Regions from separate parts of the Streptomyces sp. NPDC020490 genome, predicted to be linked through region 1. Evidence: riboswitches for the same ligand, from Rfam matches in the RefSeq annotation. Region 1 holds a riboswitch; the other holds the start of a gene.

Region 1 (5,608 bases):
GGGCGGCGGCCGACGCGACCAGCTGGTCCAGCGCGTACGGCAGCCCCGGCACGGCGGCTGACGGCGGCGGGACGTCCTCGTGGATGTGCTTGTACAGCACGGTGGCGGTGGAGTCGCCGGCGTGCGGACGGTCACCGGTCAGCATCTCGTACAGGACGACACCGCACGCGTACACGTCGACCCGGGTGTCGGCGGTGCCGTGCTCGATCTGCTCCGGCGCGAGATAGGAGGCGGTGCCGAGCACGGTGCCGTTCGTGCTGGTGATCGTGTCCACGGCGCGCACCAGGCCGAAGTCGGCGACCTTGACCCGGCCGTCGTCCGCGATCAGCACGTTCTCCGGCTTCATGTCCCGGTGCACGAACCCGGCGCGGTGCGCGGCGCCGAGCGCGGCCAGCACCGGCTCCAGGATGTCCAGCGCGGCGCGCGGCTGCAGCGCCCCGCGCTCGCGCAGTACGTCACGCAGGGTGCAGCCGGGCACGTACTCCATGGCGAGGTAGACGTACGACCCGTCGGCGCCCTGGTCGAAGACCTGCACGACGTTCGGGTGCGCGAGCCGTGCGACCGACTTCGCCTCCCGGATGAACCGCTCGACGAAGGAGCCGTCGGCCGCGAGCGTCGGGTGCATCACCTTGAGCGCGAGCACGCGGTCGAGGCGGGTGTCCAGGGCCCGGTAGACCGTGGCCATCCCGCCGACCGCGATCCGCGCGTCCACGCGGTAGCGCCCGTCGAGCACCTGCCCGACCAATGGGTCCTGAAGGGTCGTATCCACGCAGGTGAGTGTACGAGCCGCAACCGACACGGCCGCCAATTCGCCCGATCCGGGGACGGAATGCAGCAGACCTGTGACTGTTGTGCGACGAGAGCGCCGGGGGTGCTGAGCGTGCGGGGTGTTCAGAACGCGGGGCGCTCGGGATCCAGGCGGGCGCGTCCCCCGGTGGGTGAGGACGCCTCGGCGAAGTGGCGTCGCGGGATGCGTCCCGCCCGGTACGCCAGGCGTCCCGCCTCCACCGCGTGCCGCATCGCCTCCGCCATCAGCCGCGGCTGGTGCGCCCGGGTCACCGCCGAGGCGAGCATCACGCCCGCGCACCCCAGCTCCATCGCCAGCGCCGCGTCGGAGGCGGTGCCGGCGCCCGCGTCCAGGATCACCGGCACGCCCGCGTGCTCGGTGATCAGCTGGAAGTTGTGCGGGTTGCGGATGCCGAGCCCGGAGCCGATCGGCGAGCCCAGCGGCATGATCGCCGCGCAGCCGGCGTCCTCCAGCTTCCGGGCGAGGACCGGGTCGTCGTTGGTGTACGGCAGCACCGTGAACCCGTCGTCGACCAGCGTCTCGGCCGCCTCCAGCAGCTCGATCGGGTCGGGCAGCAGGGTGCGCTCGTCGGCGATGACCTCCAGCTTGACCAGGTCGGTGCCGAGCGCCTCGCGCGCGAGGCGGGCGGTGAGGACGGCCTCCCGGGCGGTGAAGCAGCCCGCCGTGTTGGGCAGCACCCGGATGCCCAGCCGGGTGAGCACGGACAGCACCGAGCCATGCACCGAGGGGTCCACGCGCCGCATGGCGACCGTCGTCAGCTCCGTGCCGGACGCCACCAGGGCGCTCTCCAGCACCTCCAGGCTGGGGGCACCGCCGGTGCCCATGATCAGGCGGGACGTGAACGACGTGCCGCCGAGGACGAAGGGGTCGTCGGCCATGGGTCAGCCTCCTTGGACGGCGGTGAGGACCTCGACCCGGTCCCCCTCGGCGAGGGGGGTCGACGGCCACTGCGCGCGCGGGACGACGGTTTCGTTGAGGGCGGCGGCCACCCCGGAGGACGCCGGGGTGAGCGCCCTGACCACGGTGTCGAGAGCGGTTCCGGGAGCGACCTCGCGGGGCTCGCCGTTGACGGAGATGTTCATGCGGGCTGCTCCGTGCGGGCGAACCGCCGCGGGGTGAAGGGGCGTGCCTCCTCGGGGAGTTCGCCGGTGGTCAGGACGTGTGCCATGGCGTCGCCGGTGACCGGTGCGAGCAGCACGCCGTTGCGGTGGTGCCCGGTGGCCAGCAGCAGCCCGGACAGCCCGCTCGGGCCGAGCAGCGGCGCGTTGTCGGGGGAGCCGGGGCGCAGCCCGGCCCGGGTCTCGGTCAGCGGCAGCTCGGTGATGCCGGGGACCAGTTCGTGGGCGTCGCGCAGCAGCTCGTACACCCCGCCCGCGGTGACCGTGGTGTCCCAGCCCAGTTCCTCGCTGGTCGCGCCGACCACCAGCTCGCCGTTCTCGCGCGGCACCAGGTAGACGTGGCTGCCGCGCACCATGGCCCGGACGGTGCGGCTGAGGAAGGGCGCGTACCGCTGCGGCACGCTCAGCCGCAGCACCTGCCCCTTGACCGGCCGCACCGGCGGCAGCACGTCGGCCGGGACGCCCGCGAGCCGTCCGCTGAGGCTGCCGGCGGCCAGCACCACCCGGTCCGCGGCCAGCGCGGTGCCGTCCGCCGCGGTGACGCCGACGGCCCGGTCCCCGGCGCGGTCGAGCCGCTCGGCCCACACCCGGTGGAAGACCACGCCGGCCCGCTCGCAGGCGGCCACCAGCGCGCGGGTCAGCCGCCGCGGGTCGATCTGGTGGTCGCCGTCGACCCGGAGGCCGCCGCGTACGGCCGGTGCGAGCATCGGCTCCAGACGCCGGCACTCGCGCCCCGACAGCCATTCCGACCCCAGGCCGGACTGCTGCTGCAGGGTGTGCAGTTCGCGCAGGTGGGCGCGGTCGTCGGCGTCCAGCGCGACGGCGAGCGTGCCGCACCGGCGGTAGCCGAGGTCGTGGCCGGTGAGGTCGGCGAGCTCGGCCGCGAAGTCCGGGTAGCGGCGGGCCGAGGCGAGGTTGAGGCCGAGCAGGGTCTGCTCGCCGTGGTGCAGTTCGGTGACCGCGGCCAGCATGCCGGCCGCCACCTGGGCGGCGCCGCCGCCCGGTTCCGGGTCCACCACGGCGGTGGCGAAGCCGCGCTGCGCGGCGCGCCAGGCCGTGACCAGGCCGATGATCCCGCCCCCGACGACGAGGACGTCTGACGTACGTGACGGCATGGGCGTCCAGCCCCTCCCTTCGCCGGCATGACCCGGATCAGGTTCGTACGGTCGGAGGCCGCCAGCCTCCCTCTCAGCCCGGTGCGTCCGGGCTCCCGCGAGTGCTTGTACGGTGGCCACCCTAGCCCGCGCCCCGTCGCCGTCGTAAGGGAGCCTTCCCCCATGCCGCGCTCACTGGACGGCCTCGTCCTCGCCCCGGTCGCCGACCAGGCCCCCGGCCAGGTGGGCATGCGGACCCGCTTCACCTACCACGAGGCCGACGGCGCGATCTGGGCCGAGTACGCGGGCGGCGACGTCGTACACGGCCGTCTGGTGGGTACCCGGGAAGGTGACCGGCTCGACTTCCGCTACGTGCAGCTGAGGAACGACGGCACGACGTCCTCCGGGCACTGCGTGTCGACGGTCGTGGAGCTGCCGGACGGCCGGGTGCGCCTGGAGGAGACGTGGGAGTGGGAGTCCCGGCCGGGCGGCGGCACCAGTGTTGTGGAGCAGGTCACTGACGGGATCCGCGACTGACATGACGTCAGGTGTCTATGGTGATCAGGTGAGCGAGCAGACGCAGGAACGGCAGACGCCCCCGCACCGGCGAGTCGTCGTGGCCGGCGCGGGCATGGCCGGTGTGCAGACCGCGGTCGCCCTGCGCGAACAGGGCTTCGCCGGGCCGGTGACCCTCATCGGCGCCGAGCCCCACCAGCCGTACGACCGGCCGCCGTTGTCCAAGGCCGTCCTGCTCGGCAAGGCCGAGGGGTCCGCCTTCGACATCGACTTCGAGGCGCTCGGCATCGAACTGCGGCTCGGCCGCGAGGTGCTGGGCGTCCGGGTCGCCGACCACGAACTCGACACCGCCGAGGGGTCCGTGCCGTACGACGCCCTGGTCCTCGCGACCGGCGCCGAGCCGGTGCTGCTGCCGCAGACCCAGGGGGTGCCCGGCGTCCATCTGCTGCGCACCCTGGACGACGCCGAGCGGCTGCGGCCGGTGCTCGCCCGGCAGCACGACGTGGTGGTCGTCGGCGCGGGCTGGATCGGCGCGGAGTTCGCCACGGCGGCGCGCGAGGCGGGCTGCGCGGTGACCGTCGTGGAGGCGGCCGACCGGCCGCTCGCGGGCGCGCTGCCCGCCGAGGTGGCCGCCCCGATGGCCTCCTGGTACGCCGACGCGGGCGCCGTGCTGCGCACCCACGCGCGCGTGGCGCGTGTCGAGCCGGGCGAGGTCGTCCTCGACGACGGCACCCGGCTGCCCGCGGGCGCCGTCGTGGTCGGCATCGGCGCGCGCCCGGCCACCGGCTGGCTGGCCGGTTCCGGCATCGTGCCCGGGGCGCACGGCGAGGTCGTCGCCGACGACGGCCTGCGCACCTCGGCGCCGGACGTCTACGCGGTCGGCGACTGCGCGTCGTTCCCGTCCCGCAGGTACGGGGAGCGCCTGCTGGTGCACCACTGGGACAACGCCCTGCAGGGCCCGCGCACGGTGGCCGCGAACATCATCGGCGAGGAGCCCGCCGTCTACGACCCGGTGCCGTACTTCTGGTCCGAGCAGTTCGGCCGGTTCGTGCAGTACGCCGGGTACCACGCGGGCGCCGACACGACCCTGTGGCGCGGCGACCCGTCGGGCCCGAGCTGGTCCGTCTGCTGGCTGCGCGACGGCCGCCTGGTGGCGCTGCTGGCGGTGGGCCGGCCCAGGGACCTGGCGCAGGGCAGGCGCCTGATCGAGGCGGGCACGCCGATGGACCCGGACCTGCTGGCGGACGCGAGCAAGCCGCTGAAGGCCGCCACCGCGTAGCCGGGACGCGAGCGGACCGTGGCCGGGACGCGGCCGGACCGTGGCCGGGACGCAGCCGGACCGTGCCAGGACGCAGCCGGACCGTGCCAGGACGCAGCCGGACCGTGGCCGGGACCACCTGGTCGGACGGGAGCCGGGACCACCTGGTCGGACGGGCCTGGCTTCCGACTGTCGGTGCGGGATGGCAGGCTTGTTTCCGTGACCGAGATTGACGCAAAGATCGATGCTCTCGTCCCCGCCTGGCTCACCCTCCCCGACATCGCCGAAATGCTCGGCGTCGAGGTGACACGTGTGCGGCAGCTGGTCAAGGACGGCCAGCTCATCGCCGTACGCCGTGGTGAGAACCGCGCGCTGCACGTCCCCGCCGCCTTCATCGACGGGGACAAGGTCGTCAAGGGCCTGACCGGCACCCTGACGCTCCTGCGGGACGACGGCTTCACGGACGAAGAGATGATCGAGTGGCTCTTCACCCCCGACCCGACCCTGCCCGGCACCCCCGCGCAGGCTCTGAGCGAGAATCGCGGCACGGAGGTGAAGCGCCGCGCCCAGGCGCTCGCCGTCTGACCAGGTAAGGCCGAACAGCAGGCCCGACAGCGGGCCGTGAACCGTCCGGCGTACGGGCCGGGACGCGCCGGGCCCCGGCGCGGCCCGGCGCGGCCGGACCCGGCCCGCCGGGCCCGTCCCGGCCCGCACGCCGCCGACAACGGGGGGACACCACCATGCCCGGCACCGCCGCCACCGACGACGCCCGCGCGCACCTCGCCGACGCCCGCGTCTACCTCTGCACGGACGC
Region 2 (5,608 bases), on a different contig from region 1:
CACTGCCGAGTCTCGCACTGTCCCTCTCCGCGGCCGTCATCTGCAAGGTCCTGGCATCGAAGTTGAACAACGACGACCAGACCATGGAGACGAACGACGAGGAGAACCGTATGGCTGATGAACCTAAGTCGAGCAGGATGAAGCAGTGGGCGAGCGCCCTTTGTGACGTACTGGGAGACCTTGCAGTCGGCTTCGCGGGCGGGGCAGTGTCGAGTTGAGCACAGCTCCTCTGCTGTACAGCAGAGGAGTACAGCAACCGCAGGAACCGACCTCACCCGATAGCGTCCCTGAGGGCCGTAGGGCGGCCGGTACGACCGTTCGCGACCGATCCACATAGAGCTACGGATCAGAAGTTGACCGTGCCCCATCCGTGCCCGATCGGGCGGGGCATCACGGGGAACCACGGTGACGAGCGGGAACCCCGCAGCGCGACGGCCCCCGACCGATTCACCTGGTCAGGGGCCGTTCGTTCACGCGGTGGGTGTGGGATTTGAACCCACGGTGGCTTGCGCCACGACGGTTTTCAAGATTGTGTCCGTGATGTCACGAGTAGAAGTTCGCCCAGTACTCCTCGTGACTCTCGGCGAAGTCGGCTGGCCGTTCTCGTCGCAGCACCTCGTAGCGTGCGACGTAGGCGTCGAGGGCTTCATGCAAAGAGCAGCCGAGGTGATCACGTAGCGTCTTCAGCCCGAGGATGATCCGCCCGGCCACGATCTCGTCGTCGGCCACGCCTGCATCTGTCTCGCTATTTCCGGGCCCCATACGGTGATCACACCCCACGTCCACAGCCAGGTCAACGCGTTATCCCGCGCTGTCTCCGGGCCGTCCCTGGGCCGTCCGAGGGGGACCAGCGGCGACAGACGACGACCGCCGGCGACAGGTGTCCGGACCAGCAGCCGCAGGTCACCCAACTCGATCTGCGACACTGGTAGCACCATGCCCAAGCCCGGAGAACTCACTTTCGTCGCCCCCCGCGGAGCCAAGAAGCCGCCGCGGCATCTTGCCGATCTCACGCCTGCCGAGCGCAAGGAGGCGGTGGCCGAGATCGGGGAGAAGCCGTTTCGCGCCAAGCAGCTCTCGCAGCACTACTTCGCGCGGTACGCGCACGATCCGGCCGAGTGGACCGACATCCCCGCGGGGTCGCGGGACAGGCTGCGGGAGGCGCTGCTTCCCGAGCTGATGACCGTGGTCCGGCATCTGTCGACCGACCAGGGCACCACCCGCAAGACGCTGTGGCGGCTGTTCGACGGCACGCTCGTGGAGTCGGTGCTGATGCGCTACCCGGACCGGGTGACCATGTGCATCAGCTCGCAGGCGGGGTGCGGGATGAACTGCCCGTTCTGCGCGACCGGGCAGGCGGGGCTGGACCGGAACCTGTCGACCGCAGAGATCGTGCACCAGATCGTCGACGGGATGCGGGCGCTCAGGGACGGGGAGGTCCCCGGCGGGCCCGCGCGGCTGTCCAACATCGTCTTCATGGGCATGGGCGAGCCGCTCGCCAACTACAAGCGGGTCGTCCGGGCGGTCCGGGCGCTCACCGACCCCGCGCCGGACGGGCTCGGCCTGTCGCAGCGCGGGATCACCGTCTCCACGGTCGGTCTGGTGCCCGCCATCCACCGGTTCGCCGACGAGGGCTTCAAGTGCCGGCTCGCGATCTCGCTGCACGCCCCCGACGACGAACTGCGCGACACCCTCGTCCCCGTCAACACGCGGTGGAAGGTGCGCGAGGTCCTCGACGCCGGATTCGAGTACGCGGAGAAGTCGGGGCGCCGGCTGTCCATCGAGTACGCGCTGATCCGCGACATCAACGACCAGGCCTGGCGCGGCGACCGGCTCGGGCGGCTGCTCAAGGGCAGGCCGGTGCACGTCAACCTGATCCCGCTCAATCCGACGCCGGGCTCGAAGTGGACCGCTTCCCGGCCCGCGGACGAGAAGGCGTTCGTCGAGGCCATCGCGGCGCACGGGGTGCCGGTGACCATCCGGGACACCCGCGGGCAGGAGATCGACGGGGCGTGCGGCCAGCTGGCCGCCACCGAACGGTAGTCTGACCCCCGTAAGGACTCGTAAGAACATCTTCATATTCCGACAGGGGAGCGCCACAGCGCTGAGAGTGCGGCAACCGGGCCGCAGACCCTCTGAACCTCGCCCAGGTCATTCTGGGTAGGAAGTTCGGTCACCACTCAAGCTGTTGCGCCCTGCCCGGGCACCCCTCGCGGGTCCCGGGCAGGGCCGCGTCTCTTCCTGGTCAACCCCAGGAGGAATCCAGTGCACCACAAGACCCTCGTGGCCGTCGCCGCCGGACTCGGTCTCGTCGCGTTGTCGGCGTGCGGATCGTCCGGCGGCTCCGGCGCGACGGACTCCAGGACCGTCACCCTCGTCAGCCACGACTCGTGGGCCGTCTCCAAGAGCGTGCTGAAGGACTTCGAGAAGTCCTCCGGCTACAAGGTCAGGGTCCTCAAGGACGGCGACGCCGGCCAGGCCGTCAACAAGGCCATCCTGACCAAGGACAACCCGCAGGGCGACGTCTTCTTCGGCGTGGACAACACCCTGCTCTCCCGGGCCCTCGACAACGGGCTGTTCCGGCCGTACGAGGCGAAGGGCGCCGGTCAGGTCCTGCCCGAGCACCGGGTCGACCAGGCGAAGCACCGGGTCACGCCCGTCGACTACGGCGACATCTGCGTCAACTACGACAAGGCGTACTTCAGCAAGCACAAGCTGGCCCCGCCCGCGTCGTTCGACGACCTCGCCAGGCCCGCGTACAAGAACCTCCTGGTCACCGAGAACGCCGCCACCTCCTCGCCCGGCCTCGGCTTCCTGCTCGGCACCGCCGCGAAGTACGGCGACGGGGGCTGGCACGGCTACTGGAAGAAGCTCAAGGCCAACGGCGTGAAGGTCGTCGACGGCTGGGAGCAGGCCTACAACGAGGAGTTCTCCGGTTCCGCCGGCGGCCGGAAGGCGGGCGGCGACCGTCCGCTCGTCGTGTCATACGCCTCCTCGCCGCCCGCCGAGGTCGTCTTCGCCGACCCGAAGCCGGCGACCGCGCCGACCGGGGTGTCGTACGGGACCTGCTTCCGGCAGACCGAGTACGCGGGGCTGCTGAGCAATGCGAGGAACGCCGCGGGCGGCAAGGCCCTCATCGACTTCCTGCTCACCGAGAAGTTCCAGCAGGACATGCCGCTGAACATGTTCGTCTACCCGGTGCGCGAGGGCGCGCAGGTGCCGCCGGAGTTCGCCGAGTACGGCAAGCCGGCCGCGGACCCGCGGACCCTGGCCCCCGGCAAGATCGCCGCCGACCGCGACCAGTGGGTCAAGTCGTGGACGTCGCTCGTACTGAAGTAGCGGTCCGCCCCGAGGCAGCGGTCCGCCGCACCCGTGCGGGGAACGCGGCCAGGCTCGCGCTGATGGCCGGGCCGGCCGCGTTCTTCGCGCTGTTCTTCGCCTACCCCGTCGCCGCGATCGTCGCCCGCGGGCTGAAGTCGGACGGGGTGTGGCACCTCGGCCGGATCGTGGACGTGCTCGGGCAGGACGGCATCCGGCACGTGCTGTGGTTCACCACCTGGCAGGCGTGCGCCTCCACCGCGCTGACGCTGGCGGTCGCGCTCCCCGGCGCCTACGTCTTCGCCCGGCTCGACTTCCCCGGCAAGCAGGTGCTGCGGGCCGTGGTGACGGTGCCGTTCGTGCTGCCGACGGTCGTCGTCGGCACGGCGTTCCTCGCGCTCGTCGGACGCGGCGGACTGCTCGACGCGTGGTGGGGTGTGCGGCTGGACACCACCGTGTGGGCCATCCTGCTCGCGCACGTCTTCTTCAACTACGCGGTCGTCGTCCGCACGGTGGGCGGGCTGTGGGCCCAGCTCGACCCCCGGCAGGAGGAGGCGGCGCGGGTGCTCGGCGCCTCCCCGTTCGCGGCCTGGCGGCGGGTCACCCTGCCGGCGCTGGCGCCTGCGGTGGCCGCCGCCACGCTGATGGTGTTCCTGTTCACCTTCACCTCCTTCGGCGTGGTGCAGATCCTGGGCGGCCCGGCCTTCTCCACCCTCGAAGTGGAGATCTACCGGCAGACGTCCGAGATCTTCGACCTGCCGACGGCCGCCGTCCTCACCATCGTCCAGTTCGCGGCGGTGGGCGCGATCCTCGCCGTGCACGCCTGGACCGTACGGCGGCGGGAGACCGCGCTGCGGCTGGTGGACGCCTCGGTGACCGCGCGGCGGCCGCGCGGCGCCGGGCAGTGGGCGCTGCTGGCCGGGGTCCTCACCACGATCGCGGTCCTGCTCGTGCTGCCGCCGGCCGTCCTGGTGCAGCGGTCCCTCACCGCGCCCGGCTTCGGCTACTACCGGGCGCTGACCGGTCAGGCCGGCAACGTCTTCCTCGTCCCGCCCATCGACGCGGTCGGCAACTCCCTCGAGTACGCCCTCGCCGCCACCGCCATCGCCGTGCTGATCGGCGGCCTGGCCGCCGCCGCGCTCGCCCGCCGGGACGCGGGCCGGCTGGTCCGCGGCTTCGACGCGCTGCTGATGCTGCCGCTCGGGGTGTCCGCGGTGACCGTCGGGTTCGGGTTCCTGATCGCGCTCGACGAGCCGCCGCTGGACCTGCGCGGCTCGTGGATCCTGGTGCCGCTCGCGCAGGCGCTGGTCGGCGTCCCCTTCGTGGTGCGGACCATGCTGCCGGTGCTGCGGGCCGTGGACGCGCGGCTGCGGGAGGCGGCGGCCGTGCTCGGGGCGTCGCCGTGGCGGGTGTGGCGGGAGGTCGACCTGCCGATGGTGCGGCGGGCACTGCTGGTCGCGGCCGGGTTCGCGTTCGCGGTGTCGCTCGGGGAGTTCGGGGCGACCGTGTTCATCGCGCGGCCGGACAACCCGACGCTGCCGGTCGCCGTGGCCCGCCTGCTGGGCAGGCCCGGCGACCTCAACTACGGGCAGGCGATGGCCCTGTCGACGATTCTGATGGTGGTGTGCGCGGTGGCGCTGCTGGTGCTGGAACGTCTCCGCATCGACCGGACCGGGGAGTTGTAGATGCTGCTCAGCCTGCGGGGCGCGACCGTGCGGTTCGGGGGGCGGGCCGTGCTCGACGCGGTCGACCTGGACGTCGCCGAGCACGAGACCGTGTGTGTGCTCGGGCCCAGCGGCAGCGGCAAGTCGACGTTGCTGCGGGCGGTGGCGGGGCTGCAGCCGCTGGACGCCGGGCGGGTCCTGCTCGGCGGGCGGGACCAGGCCGGCGTGCCCGCGCACCGGCGCGGGGTCGGGCTGATGTTCCAGGACCACCAGCTGTTCCCGCAGCGGGACGTGGGCGGCAACGTCGCCTTCGGGCTGCGGATGCGCGGGGCCGCGAAGCGGGAACAGGCGGACCGGGTGAGGGAGTTGCTCGACCTGGTCGGCCTGCCGGGGGCCGCCGGCCGGGCCGTGGCCTCGCTGTCCGGCGGGGAGCAGCAGCGGGTGGCGCTGGCCCGCGCGCTCGCGCCCCGGCCGAGCCTGCTGATGCTCGACGAACCGCTCGGCCAGCTCGACCGCTCGCTGCGGGAGCGCCTGGTCGTCGAACTGCGGGAGTTGTTCGGCGTGTTGGGCACGACCGTGCTCGCCGTGACGCACGACCAGGGTGAGGCCTTCGCGCTGGCCGACCG

Evidence for each region. A riboswitch is a leader RNA that binds a small molecule or an ion and turns the genes downstream of it on or off. The one in region 1 is predicted to bind thiamine pyrophosphate.
Region 2: linked by a shared signal. The riboswitch ahead of ACH4ZX_RS16145 (thiamine ABC transporter substrate binding subunit) and the one ahead of thiO (glycine oxidase ThiO) in region 1 are both predicted to bind thiamine pyrophosphate.

The regions. Positions count from the first base shown of each region.
Region 1 is NZ_JBIRUY010000023.1:75,681-81,288, reverse strand. It holds gene pknB (Stk1 family PASTA domain-containing Ser/Thr kinase) at 1-769, opposite strand, end outside; gene ACH4ZX_RS23580 (thiazole synthase) at 892-1,686, opposite strand; gene thiS (sulfur carrier protein ThiS) at 1,690-1,890, opposite strand; gene thiO (glycine oxidase ThiO) at 1,887-3,041, opposite strand; TPP riboswitch at 3,039-3,150, opposite strand; gene ACH4ZX_RS23565 (hypothetical protein) at 3,204-3,557, shown strand; gene ACH4ZX_RS23560 (NAD(P)/FAD-dependent oxidoreductase) at 3,586-4,815, shown strand; gene ACH4ZX_RS23555 (Rv2175c family DNA-binding protein) at 5,014-5,379, shown strand; gene thiE (thiamine phosphate synthase) at 5,535-5,608, shown strand, end outside.
Region 2 is NZ_JBIRUY010000013.1:95,304-100,911, reverse strand. It holds gene ACH4ZX_RS16155 (hypothetical protein) at 544-729, opposite strand; gene rlmN (23S rRNA (adenine(2503)-C(2))-methyltransferase RlmN) at 937-2,043, shown strand; TPP riboswitch at 2,078-2,185, shown strand; gene ACH4ZX_RS16145 (thiamine ABC transporter substrate binding subunit) at 2,266-3,339, shown strand; gene ACH4ZX_RS16140 (ABC transporter permease) at 3,315-5,003, shown strand; gene ACH4ZX_RS16135 (ABC transporter ATP-binding protein) at 5,004-5,608, shown strand, end outside.